4 regions of the Noviherbaspirillum sp. UKPF54 genome follow, and region 2 is predicted to be linked to each of the others. Evidence: predicted binding sites of a transcription regulator. Region 2 holds the regulator's gene; each other region holds the start of a gene.
What was found. The regulator sigma-54, encoded in region 2, starts transcription at its own class of promoters, with help from an activator protein. The targets are predictions, from matches to a motif close to TGGCANGNAANCTGCTTT.
Positions count from the first base shown of each region.

Region 1 (3,210 bases), 2.1 Mb from region 2:
GAGGATTTGTTGGGCAAGCAGTAACGATGCCGGCGCGCCACGGCGGCGTCGTTACTGCTTGCGCGCGAGCTTGCGCCACAAGGTGGTGCGGCTGATGCCGAGGTGTTTTGCGGCCGCTTCGCGATTGCCGTTGAAGCGCGTCAGCACCTGCTCGATCGATTCAGGCGGCTCTTGCGGGGCGGGGGGGCTTGCCTGCTGTGGCCCTGCCGCCGCCAACTCAGGCGCTATTGCCGCGACAAAGCCCGGCGAGAGCGCCTGCAGCGGTTCGGCGGCAAGGAATAGCGCGACGCGCTCCATCATGTTGCGCAGTTCGCGCACGTTGCCGGGCCAGGTGTAGGATGACAGGAGCGGCATGCAGGCCACGATTTCCGCGTGCAGGTTGGCATGCGGGCGCACCCCGAGCGAGGCCAGCGCGTTTTTCAGGCACCATTCGGCCAGCGCCACCAAATCCTCGGCGCGCTGGCGCAGCGCCGGCAAGCCAAGGCGCAGCACGCACAGGCGGTAAAACAGGTCGGCGCGAAAGCGCCCGTCCTTGACGCGCTGGTCCAGGTCGCAGTGGGTGGCGCTGATGACGCGCACATTCACGGGGATGGGGCGGGTGCCGCCGACGCGCACCACTTCGCGCTCTTCCAGCACGCGTAGCAGGCGCGTTTGCAGCTGCAGCGGCATTTCGCCGATTTCATCGAGGAACAGTGTGCCGCGGTTTGCTGCTTCGAACAGGCCGGCGCGCCCGCCGCGGCGCGAGCCTGTGAATGCGCCTTCTTCGTAGCCGAACAGTTCGGATTCCAGCAGCGACTCGGCCACCGCGCCGCAATTGATCGCGACGAAGGGCTGGCGCGAACGCTGGCTTTCGCGGTGGATCGCCTGCGCGGCCAGCTCCTTTCCCGTGCCGGTTTCGCCCTGGATTAATACCGTTGCCGGTGACTTCGCGAACAGTTCGATCGAGTGCCGCACCGCCTGCATGGGGGGGGAATCGCCGCGCAAGTCGTTCAGCCCGTGCCTGGCGCGCAGCGTGTCGAAGGGTGAATGGCTGCGGCCGGATCCGGATTCAAGCTGGGTGAAGCGCGCGATCTCCAGCGCATCGTCGAAGGCCTGGCGGATCGACGCGGCGGAGTACACGAATACCCCGGCCAGTCCCGCTTCCTCGACCAGGTCGGTTATCAGGCCGGCACCGACGATGGCCTTGATGCCGGCGGCTTTGAGCTCGCTGATCTGGGCGCGCGCATCCTCCGCCGTGACATAGGTGCGCTGCGCGATCTGCAGGCCGAAGGTCGCCTGGAAATCGGCCAGTTCCGGCATGGTCTGCTGGTAAGTGATCAGCCCGATGTCCGGCGTGATCTTGCGTGCGCGCGCCAGCGCCTGCATCACGTCGAAGCCGCTGGCCTTGGCTGTCACCACCGGCAGCGACAGCCGGCTCTTCAGGTAGGCGGCGTTCGAGCCGGCGGCAATCACCGCGTCGCAGCGCTCCGTGGCCATGCGCTCCCGGATATGAAGCACCGCGTCCTCGAAGCCGAGGCTGATCGGCTCGATTACCGCGCGGCCGTCATATTCCGGCGTGATGGCACGAAACAGGTCGCGCAGGCGCGAAATGGCGACAGTCCAGATGACCGGCTTGTCGTCAGGCGCAGCAAGGGGAGGGGAAGGTTCGCGCATGTTTCATGTTGCGTTTCAATGTTTCAAGTGTAACGCAGTTTGAAACATTTTGGGGTGGGGTGGATGTTTTCGCTATCCGGGATGGAGAGTGTAAGCCACTGAAAAAAAAGAAAATCTAGGGGCGAGCGGAAGTGGAGAATGATCTCATTACCAATTGGCACGGCGATTGCACTAGGAGACCCAGCTTCTCTCAATGAAACAGTCCAGACAAGGTGACGACATGAGTCTCTATTCCGCAGGTGCCGCTTTCCGCAAGGCCGTCAAAGAAGAATCTCCGCTGCAGGTGATCGGCGCGATCAATGCCAATCATGCATTGCTGGCCAAGCGCGCCGGCTACCGCGCGATCTACCTGTCCGGCGGCGGTGTGGCCGCCGGTTCGCTCGGCTTGCCCGACCTTGGCATTTCCAACCTGGACGACGTGCTCACAGACGTGCGCCGCATCACCGACGTGTGCGATCTGCCGCTGCTGGTGGACGTCGATACCGGCTTCGGTTCCTCCGCGTTCAATGTGGCACGTACCGTGAAGTCGATGATCAAGTTCGGCGCGGCCGCGATCCATATCGAAGACCAGGTCGGCGCCAAGCGCTGCGGCCATCGTCCGAACAAGGAAATCGTGAGCAAGCAGGAAATGGTCGACCGCATCAAGGCAGCGGTCGATGCGCGTACCGACGAAAATTTCGTGATCATGGCGCGCACCGATGCGCTCGCCGTCGAAGGCCTGGAAGCGGCGCTGGACCGCGCGCAAGCTTGCGTGGAAGCAGGCGCCGACATGATTTTCCCCGAAGCGATTACCCAGCTCGACATGTACAAGACCTTCGCTGACGCGGTGAAGGTGCCGGTGTTGGCGAACATTACCGAGTTCGGCGCAACACCGCTGTACACCGTCGAGGAACTCAAGAGCGTGGACGTCGGCCTGGTGCTGTATCCGTTGTCGGCCTTCCGTGCCATGAACAAGGCCGCCGAAAACGTCTATAACGCGATCCGCCGTGACGGCACGCAAAAGAATGTGGTCGATACCATGCAGACGCGCATGGAGCTGTACGATCGCATCAACTACCATGAGTTCGAGCAAAAACTGGATGCGCTGTTTGCGCAACAAAAATCGAAATAAATCTTTCAGGAGATATTGATGAGCGAACAACAAGCAGGCTTCAAACCGAAGAAATCCGTTGCCCTGTCCGGCGTGACAGCCGGTAACACCGCGCTGTGCACCGTCGGCCGTACCGGCAACGATCTGCACTACCGCGGCTACGACATCCTCGATATCGCCGACGAATGCGAATTCGAAGAGATCGCGCACCTGCTGGTGCATGGCAAGCTGCCGACCGCCGCCGAGCTGCGCGCGTACAAGGCCAAGCTGAAGGCGTTGCGCGGCCTGCCCGCGAACGTGAAGGCCGCGCTCGAATGGCTGCCGGCCTCGTCGCACCCGATGGACGTGATGCGCACCGGCGTGTCCGCGCTGGGCTGCGTGCTGCCGGAGAAGGATGATCACAACACGCCGGGCGCGCGCGACATCGCCGATCGCCTGATGGCGTCGCTCGGTTCCATGCTGCTGTA
Region 1 covers NZ_CP040128.1:2,420,282-2,423,491, reverse strand. The annotation lists gene prpR (propionate catabolism operon regulatory protein PrpR) at 52-1,653, opposite strand; gene prpB (methylisocitrate lyase) at 1,874-2,764, shown strand; gene prpC (2-methylcitrate synthase) at 2,783-3,210, shown strand, end outside.
Region 1: the regulator sigma-54 is predicted to act here: its motif matches at 1,809-1,826, upstream of prpB (methylisocitrate lyase).

Region 2 (3,210 bases):
GCGCATGCCGAGAAGGCCGATTCCGACAAGCCGACCAATGTCGAAGCCGATCAGATGTTGTATGACGATGTGAAACAGGTCAACACATTTACCGGCAACGTCATCCTCACGCGCGGCACCCTGATCATGAAAGCGTACAAGCTGATCGTGACGCAGGATCCGGCCGGCTATCAGCATGCCACCTTGCTCGCGCCCGCCGGCGGGCTTGCCACCTTCCGTCAGAAGCGCGATGGCAACGACAATCAGTGGGTGGAAGGACAGGCCGAACGCATCGAATACGACGGCAAGTCCGAAATGGTCCGGCTGTTCTCGAAGGCGAAACTGCGGCGGCTGGAGGGCACCAGGCCGACCGACGAAGTCGAGGGCGAATTCATTTCGTATGACAGCCGCGCCGAGTTTTACACGGTGAACAATACGCCGACCGGAGAAAGCAAGCCGGGCGGCGGACGCATCAAGGCCGTCATCCAGCCGCGCACCGAATCGCAGGGCAAATGACATGACGAGCACCTTGGTTGTACGCGGTTTGCAAAAGAGCTACGGCACGCGCCAGGTCGTGCGTGACGTCTCGCTTGACGTCGCCAGCGGCGAAGTGGTCGGCCTGCTCGGTCCCAATGGCGCCGGCAAGACCACATCGTTTTACATGATCGTCGGGCTCGTGCCTTCGGACGCGGGCGAAATCGATCTGAACGGCTCGGCGATTTCGCGCCTGCCGATTCATCGGCGCGCCATGCTCGGCCTGTCGTACCTGCCGCAGGAAGCCTCGGTGTTCCGCAAGCTGACGGTGGCGGACAATATCCGGGCAGTGCTGGAATTGCAGCGTGAGAACGACAAGCCGCTGCCGCGCGCGACCATCGAAAAGCGCCTGAATACTCTCTTGGCCGAACTGCAGATCGAGAAGTTGCGCGACAACCAGGCGTTGTCGCTGTCGGGCGGCGAACGCCGACGGGTGGAAATCGCACGCGCGCTGGCCACCAGCCCGCGCTTCGTGCTGCTGGACGAACCGTTCGCGGGTGTCGATCCGATCGCCGTGATCGAGATCCAGCGCATCGTGCGCTTCCTGAAGGAGCGCGGCATCGGTGTGCTGATCACCGACCACAACGTGCGCGAAACGCTCGGCATCTGCGACAGGGCATACATCATTAACCAAGGCGCGGTTTTAGCCAGCGGCCGCCCCGACGACATCATTGCCAACGAGTCGGTGCGCCGCGTGTATTTGGGCGAACACTTCCGGATGTGAGGAAGCAACCAAACAGGTATGAAACAGACTCTCCAACTTCGCGTCTCGCAACATCTGGCGCTCACGCCGCAGTTGCAGCAATCGATCCGGTTACTGCAGCTATCCACGCTCGAGCTGCATCAGGAGCTGGAGCAGATCCTGTCCGACAATCCGATGCTGGAACGGGTCGACGACCCGCTCGATCATTCGGTGCGCCTGCTGGCCGACGGCGCCATCACGCCCGGCAACGGCAGCGCCGACACCGCGGCACCGGAAGCGAGCGCGCCGGCGGCCTCGGACGAAGGCGAAGGCGGATTCGATAGCCCGCCCGAAGGCGGTGAAGCAGCGTCGTCGGCCGAGGGCGAATGGAGCTTCGACGACGTTGCGCGCACCTCGAAGGCGCCGGAGGACGACGATGCGCGCCCGCAGCTGGAAGCGCACGAAACCACCCTGCGCGAACACCTGCTGGAACAGATGCGCGTGACCGTGCACAGCCAGCGCGACCGCGCACTGGTCGAACTGATCATCGACGCGCTGGACGACAACGGCTACCTGGAAGAGCCGCTGGAGGAAATCCATGCTCGCCTGCCGGCCGAGCTGGAAATCGAACTGGAAGAGCTGCAGGTCGCACTGAAGCTGGTGCAAAGCTTCGAACCGGCCGGCGTCGGGGCGCGCAATGCGTCCGAGTGCCTGGCGATCCAGATCGCACGCTTTCCGAAAGTGCCGCTGGTGACGCGCAGGAGAGCGCTGGAGATAGTCGAAAACCATCTCGCGCTGTTTGCGCAACGCGACTTCAACAAGCTCAAGAAGGCGCTCGATTGCGACGACGAAGACTTGCGTGAAGCGCATGCGGTGATCCGCCGCTGCAATCCGCATCCCGGCGCCATGTTCGCGTCCGATGCATCGGACTATGTCGTGCCGGATGTAATTGTCAAAAAAGCAAAGAACGGCTGGCAAGTGATGCTCAATCACGATGTCATGCCCCGCCTGCGCGTCAATGCGCTGTACGCGAATATCCTCAAGCAGAGCAAGGGTGAGGGTTCACTGACCGCGCAGCTGCAGGAAGCCAAGTGGCTGATCAAGAACATGCGGCAGCGCTTCGACACGATCTTGCGCGTTGCACAAGCGATTGTTGATCGGCAAAGAAATTTCTTCTCGCATGGCGCAGTCGCGATGCGCCCCCTTGTCTTGCGTGAAATAGCTGATACACTGGGTTTACACGAAAGTACTATCTCACGTGTAACAACTCAAAAATATATGCTGACCCCGCATGGCATGTTTGAGTTGAAGTACTTCTTCGGTAGCCACGTCGCGACCGAAGCCGGGGGCGAAGCTTCGTCGACCGCGATACGGGCACTGATCAAACAATTGATAGGAGCTGAAGACCCCAAGAACCCATTCTCTGATAGCAAAATAGCGGATATGTTGGGTGAACAGGGCATGGTCGTTGCGCGTCGCACAGTCGCGAAGTACCGCGAAGCTCTGAAAATCCCTCCAGTCAATCTGCGCAAATCCTTGTAGTCATCGTGTAGTGAGTGTTGTTTCTGTTGCCGTGTTCCTGCGTAGCCCTCACGTCTACGCGACGATCGAACGGGGCACGTTGCGAACCTCCGGCGACACCATCCATAGGAGCGCTGTATGAATCTGAAAATCAGTGGACATCATCTCGAACTGACGCAACCCATCCGCGACTACGTACAAACCAAACTGGAACGCATCAGACGTCATTTCGATAATGTCATTGATGTCACGGTCATCCTGTCAGTCCAGAAGCTATCGGAAAAAGAACGGCGCCAAAAGGCCGAAATCAACTTGCACATGCGCGGAAACGTCATCCACGTCGAGAGCATCCACGAGGACCTGTACGCCGCCATCGACCTGATGACCGACAAGCTGGACCGTCAAGTCTTGAAGCACAAGGACAAGATCCAGGATCACCAGCACGAAGCGATCAAGCGCATTCCGGAAACCCAAAGCGCCGCCTGACACGGCGG
Region 2 covers NZ_CP040128.1:4,517,733-4,520,942, reverse strand. The annotation lists gene lptA (lipopolysaccharide transport periplasmic protein LptA) at 1-495, shown strand, start outside; gene lptB (LPS export ABC transporter ATP-binding protein) at 497-1,237, shown strand; gene FAY22_RS20880 (RNA polymerase factor sigma-54) at 1,256-2,737, shown strand; gene hpf (ribosome hibernation-promoting factor, HPF/YfiA family) at 2,855-3,202, shown strand.

Region 3 (3,210 bases), 1.5 Mb from region 2:
GGATGACCTCGGCCTGCAGAAGCAACTGCGCTGGAGTTTCGACGGCTACGACGTCCAAGTGGCGGGCGACCGCGAAAGTGCGATTGCGCAGGTACGGCGGCATGAGCCGGCGGTCGTGACGATGGACCTCGGCCTGCCGCCCGACGCCGACGGCGCTGCCGAAGGACTGGCGACCCTGCAGCAGATCCTCGCATTGTCCCCCGCCATCAAAGTCATCGTCCTTACCGGCAACCAGGACCGCAGCAATGCTGTCAAAGCTGTTGCGATGGGCGCCTACGACTTTCACCAGAAGCCTTTTGACGGGCCGACGCTGCAGCTGGTCATTGAACGCGCGTTCCATCTGCACGCGCTTCAGCAGGAAAATCAACGCCTGCTGCAGGCCCAGGTTAACTCCCCGCTGGCCGGCATCATCAGCCGCGACCCCGGCATGCTGAAAGTCTGCCGTAATGTCGAAAAAATTGCGCCTTCCTCCGCCACGGTAATGCTGCTCGGCGCCAGCGGCACCGGCAAGGAATTGCTGGCGCGCGCACTGCATCAGCTGAGCCCGCGGCAGAACAAGCGTTTCGTCGCCGTCAATTGCGCAGCGATCCCGGAAACCCTGCTTGAAAGCGAGCTGTTCGGGTACGAGAAAGGCGCCTTCACCGGCGCCGCCAAGCAGACCTTGGGTAAGATCGAAATGGCGGATGGCGGTACCTTTTTCCTCGACGAAGTCGGGGACCTGCCGTTCGCTCTGCAGGCGAAGCTGTTGCGCTTCCTGCAGGAGCGGGTGATCGAACGCATCGGCGGGCGCGCGGAAATTCCAGTCGACGTACGTATCGTTTGTGCGACCCACCAGAACCTGCAGGAACTGGTGCGCCAAGGGCGTTTTCGCGAAGACCTTTTCTATCGCTTAAGCGAAATCGTGCTGAACATTCCATCGTTGCGCGATCGGGTAGGCGACCCCGCCATGCTGGCGCACCACTTCAAAAACAAATATGCGGCGCAGGAGCGCCGCTCGCTCAACTTCAGCGAAGAAGCCATGGCAGCGATCGAGGCGCATTCGTGGCCTGGAAACGTACGCGAGATCGAGAACTGCATCAAGCGTGCTGTGATCATGGCCGAAGGAGTACAGATCAGCGTCGACGATCTCGGGCTGCCTGCGATAAACCGGGAGGACAAGGTCATCAACCTGCGGCAGGTGCGGGACGAGGCGGAGTACATGGCGCTGGTGAGGTCGTTAGCGCGGGTGGACGGAAACATTGTGAAAGCGGCGGAACTGCTCGGCGTAAGCCGTCCGACGATCTACGATCTGATGAACCGCCACGGTCTCAAGTAAGCGCTCATCCCTTCAAAACAGCTCCCCCGTTCCGGACGGGGTGTCGCTGCGCGCGCCGCCGAAGAGGCCTGCCTGGCCTGCGCAGAACATCGCACTCACTCGCCCTTTATGTCGGCGGATTTTACAAACTTCACGGCGCAAAACCTGTTTTTCCATCTCCCACATTCTTTCTCTATAAAAATCAGTCGTTTACATAACTGGCACAAGGATTGCGTAAGTGCATGTGAAGAGCAGCATTGCTGCATTCATTCACTCTAACAAGGAAAAATCAATGAAAAAATTGTTCGCCACCCTCGTTGGCGCCGGAGTACTTCTAGCAGCTTCCGCTCCGTCGTTCGCCACGCCCATGCTTCGCCTCACAAGTGACGGCTCAACAGTTACCGTTTCCGACAATCTCTCCGGCGACGCGGTGCCTCTGGCCGGGCAGGTCACCTATATCGGATCCGTCGGCAGCTTCGTCGCCAACGTGACGACCGGCACGACCAAACCGTTGATTGGCGACGCCAGCCACGCTGCATTCGACCTGAACTCGATTAACGTCACGAGCGGCACCGCCGGCAGCTTGAAACTGGAGTTCACCGAGACCGACTTCATCAGCAGCTATGACATTGTCGGATTCGTCTCGCAAATCGGCGGAACAATTAATAACCTTCCTGGCAGCAGTCTTGCTTACACGGTTTACGTCGACACTTCCAACACTGCATTCGGAACCGGCACCGAGGTCTACTCGGCGACATTCGGCTCGGGCGCATTCTCCGCTGCTTCGTTCAATCAAGTCGGATTAGGCCTGTCGACTCCGTATTCCATTACCATCGTGGCCAATCTCACTCATTCCGGGTCCGGCTCCAGCAGCTTCGATGCCCTCGTCCAGGTACCCGAGCCTGCGACCGTTGCCTTGTTCGGCGCGGGGCTACTCGCCATCGGCGGATTGCGCGGGCGCCGCCGCAAGGAGCATCAAGACACTGTAGCCTGAACGACTATTATTCTTGCCTGCCACCGTCGTGGCAGCAGTTGTAACCGGAAAGCGCCGCTTCCTGCCCGCAGGTTCAGCGGCGTTTGCGCATCGATTCGTACCTGGCTTCACTTACCCAAAATACCAGCAAGGCAATGCAGTCATAGGATCGATCCTCGTTCGCCTATTCAATGGCAAAGACGGGCGCTCCGACTACCCGAACTTATTCCAAAAATCGCCCTTCCACTGGCGATCAATGAAATCACAAGAAGCGAGTGTCGGATGGATTGACGTTTTCACGTCGGCGATGAATGCGAAGCAGACCTTCTCTCGCAGAGATCCGTGCTAGAGCGCACGAAATTCATGAAATGCGATGACGAGCCGAAGCGTGCTGCAACCCAAAAAGCACGGCGCGCCCAGACGCGCGCTAGTTGCGGTCGCGTTCAAATAAAAAAGGGCCGCCTTCCGGCGGCCCTGCGCTTCCACGCAGTCAGTTCATTTTGCGGTACGGCGACGGCGGATGGCGCCGATGCCGGTCAGGCCGATCCCCAGGAGGGCCAGCGACACCGGTTCTGGGACGCTCGTCGTCGGACGCTGCGCAATCGTGTAGTGCGAAACGTTATGCGAAGTGCTGCCGCCGCTCAGATTGAAAGGCGGTTCCGTAAACGGAGTGCTCCAGACGCCGGAGGAATAGGCTTCATTGAAGAGGAAGGCCGTCAGGTTGGTATCGGCGCCATCCTTGAAGACGATGATGTAGTCGTAATTGGCAAAATTGGCGTTGCTGATCGACCATGTACCCGTGGAACCGCCCGGCCCAACCTGCACGTTGCCATCGTTGGCCGTCCAGTCGGAGAAACCGAAGAAGCCGGCTGTATTGATGTTGGAAATGTTGGCGACGTTATTGTTATCTGGCGGTGAAATGTACTGGCAGGCGCTGACGGCA
Region 3 covers NZ_CP040128.1:3,056,403-3,059,612, forward strand. The annotation lists gene prsR (PEP-CTERM-box response regulator transcription factor) at 1-1,315, shown strand, start outside; gene FAY22_RS14070 (PEP-CTERM sorting domain-containing protein) at 1,587-2,288, shown strand; gene FAY22_RS14075 (PEP-CTERM sorting domain-containing protein) at 2,763-3,210, opposite strand, start outside.
Region 3: the regulator sigma-54 is predicted to act here: its motif matches at 1,449-1,466, upstream of FAY22_RS14070 (PEP-CTERM sorting domain-containing protein).

Region 4 (3,210 bases), 990 kb from region 2:
CGGCATCATCGTCACCGACTTGGCCACCACCTACCGCACCGAGGCGCATGCGCGCGACCAGCTGCTGTTCGAGGTCGGCGTGATGGACTTTAACAAGTATGGCGGCGACATCACCTTCCGCATCACCCGTCCGCGCGATGGCGCGCTGGTGGCGATGGCGAAATCCGGTTTCGTATTCTTCAACTACCGCAGCAAGAAGGTGGTGCCGATGCCGGAACTCTTTTATCGCAAGTTCGCGAAGGTGAACTGGATCGACGGCAAGGTGGAATAAAAAAGCCGATGCGGCGACACCGCATCGGCCGGACCGCATTCCCGGAACGCGCCTCAGGGCTGTCGGCGCTTGCGCATCGCGCCCAAGCCGGCCAGACCCAGGCTCATGAGCGCCAGCGTGCCGGGCAGGGGCACCCTGCCCGACGGCGGCAATACGGCGCCGAAGCCGTCGAGATAGGCATAGCCGGTATGGCCGCTCCACTCGCAATCCGCCGCCAGCAGCGACAGCGTGAAGTCATGGCCGGAAAGCGCGGCGTCGATCGTGAGCTGCTCGATCTGCCACAGCGGCGTGTAGAACAGGTCGCCGGACGACGAGAAGCGGCTGTCCACGCCGCCCCCGGTCAGGCCCGCGTCATAGTCGCGGCTGATGAGCACGGTGTCGGTGGTATCGTCGCGCAGAACGACCTTGAACAACGCCGATTCGCTTTCGTCGTGGCCGCCGTTTTCAAGCACGGCCTTCCAGGCAAAGAAGATGCTGCCGTCGGTATAGTTCTGCACATGCTGGCTGATGGCCGAGGCATAGCCGCCGGAGCGGGTATCCTCGATACGATACGAATAATTGCCGCTGTAGACCGTGCTGCCCAGGAGCGATCCGAGAACGGGATCGACGCTGCCGGCGCCGATGATCGCCGAGCGGGTCGAATCTCCCGTGTACAACGAACCGCCCGGCAAGGCATTGTCGGGGTTGAGCGAGGTGTTGGATATGCCGCCGCGATCGGCGCCGCCGGTCACCCAGCCGTTCGTATTGCCATCCTCGAAGCCGCCGTTGATGAAAGGCGCCGCCATGGCGCTGCCCGACAGGGCCAGCGCCAATGCGCCCAAGCCCAGTAACGTTGCACTCTTCATTGATACCTCGTCTCTTGTTTTGATGATGTTTGCTGCCAATACATGCACCGCAGTTACATCAAAGCATTTTGAGTGCCAGCATCTTTCATTTTTGGTAACTATTTGAATGCAAACAATATTTTGCGAGCCATCAATCGTTGTCTTAAAGAAACTGTAAAAGTTTCCGACACTGCACATCTTTGGCAAAACGCCAAAGAGAAACGCATGGCCTTGCACCATGCCCAGGCGAGGGAAAGGGAGTCGCGGAAAAGATGACGCCGGCTGTGAGCCGGCCCGGATGAGCGGGCCGCCAGGCGCTTGAACGCGTGTCCGGCGCTACGCGGTCTGGCCGAATATCTCCGCGAACTTCAGCCGGTCCGTGGTCGCCCGGCGCGCGTCGTCAAAGCTCACTTTCTTTGCCCGCAGCAGCGCCGCGAGCTCATCGTTCATCGTGTGGCAGCCGGACTGCGCATCCTTGCCCAGCTTTTCCAGCAGCGGCCGAATGGCGCCGATGTTGCGGGTCTCGATCAGGTGCGCGACGTCGGGATTGACCGTCAGGCACTCGCTCGCCAGGTGATAGGCATTATCCTTTTGCGAAGGCAGCAGCGCCTGGCAAATGACGCCGCGCAGGCAGTTCGACAATGCCTGTGCCTGCGCGTCCGAATTGCCCAAAAGGCGCAGCAGCTTTTGCAGGCCGAGCTCGGTGGAGCGCGCGTGCAGCGTGGCGAACACCAGCGGCCCGGATTCGGCCAGCGCCAGCGTTTCCTGCGCCGTTTCGGCGTCGCGGATCTCGCCGATCAGGATCACGTCGGGCCGCTCGCGCAAGGCGTCGAGCGCGCCCAGGTAATAGCTTTCCACGTCGCCGTCGATGCCGACCTCGCGCTGCGTGACGATGCACTTGCGCTGCGGGATGAGCGTCTCCACCGGATCTTCGATGGTGATGATGTGGCCGGAGCGGCTCTTGTTGATCTGGTCCAGCAGCGACGCGATGGTGGTCGACTTGCCCTGGCAGGTGTCGCCGATCAAGAGCACCAGGCCATTGTCGAGCCGGGCGAAATCCTGCGCGCAGGGGCGCAGGCCGATCCTGTCGAGCGCGATCGGTTCGGTGGGAAAGCGGCGGATCACGCAGCCCAGGCGCTTGTTGCCCTGGAATGAAAAGCAGTTGGCGCGGATGCGCGCGCTGTGCAAGTCCTTGGAACGGTCGAACGCGCGGTCCCGGATCTTGTCGGCCCAGTCGGGCTCGATCACATCGAAGAACTCTTCCAGTTCCTCGCGCGTGATCGGCGTGTCCGACACCGCCACCAGGCGCTTCGGCTGGCGCAGCATGATCGGGCTGTTCTGGTGGATGATGATGTCGGAAAAGACGGTGCTGGAATTGAGCAGGTGGACGATTTGCTCGATCAGCGTGCCGGTGACCGGCAAGCCGCCGGCTTCGAGGAATGTCAGCGTTTCAATCTGGGAATACTTGTCATGTTCCATCTGCCTGCCCCTTGCGTCCCGGTAAAGTTGCTCTAAGAGTTGTTTTAAGGAAATATTTTAACAATGTACCGGAGATCACCGACAAACCAATCGTGTAAATTAAGCGGATATTTCCATGTAATTAGCGTTTTCTTGTTGTTCCGGAAATCGTTTTGATGTGCAACATTTTTGCCGGCAAGCAGTCCAAGCGACGCAACAAGGTATGAAGCAGAGCACGACATGAAAAAACGACATCGCCATTTCTTCGCCATTGCGCTCTTGTTCAGCGCTCTTCAGGCCATGGCCGCGACCGCGCCGGACGACGACATTACCGTCGATGTGCGCAAAAGCGGCGACCGGGTGCTGGTCGACGTGAGCATGTCGGTGCAGGCGCCGCCGCGCGACGCCTGGGATGTGCTCACCGACTACGACCACATGGCGCAGTTCTTCCCCAATCTCGTCTCCAGCAAGATCGTCGAGAGAAGCGGCGGCCGCGTGCGCGTCGAACAGAAGGGCAACGTCTCGTATGGGCCTCTGACGTTCCCGTTCGAATCGGTGCGCGACATCGAGCTCACGCAAGACAGCGAAATCCGCTCGCATGCCGTGGCCGGCACCTTGAAGGCCGGCGACGCGACCACCCGGCTGGTGGCGGACAGC
Region 4 covers NZ_CP040128.1:3,526,870-3,530,079, forward strand. The annotation lists gene FAY22_RS16345 (thioesterase family protein) at 1-271, shown strand, start outside; gene FAY22_RS16350 (PEP-CTERM sorting domain-containing protein) at 325-1,116, opposite strand; gene FAY22_RS16355 (type IV pilus twitching motility protein PilT) at 1,432-2,574, opposite strand; gene FAY22_RS16360 (SRPBCC family protein) at 2,794-3,210, shown strand, end outside.
Region 4: the regulator sigma-54 is predicted to act here: its motif matches at 1,177-1,194, upstream of FAY22_RS16350 (PEP-CTERM sorting domain-containing protein).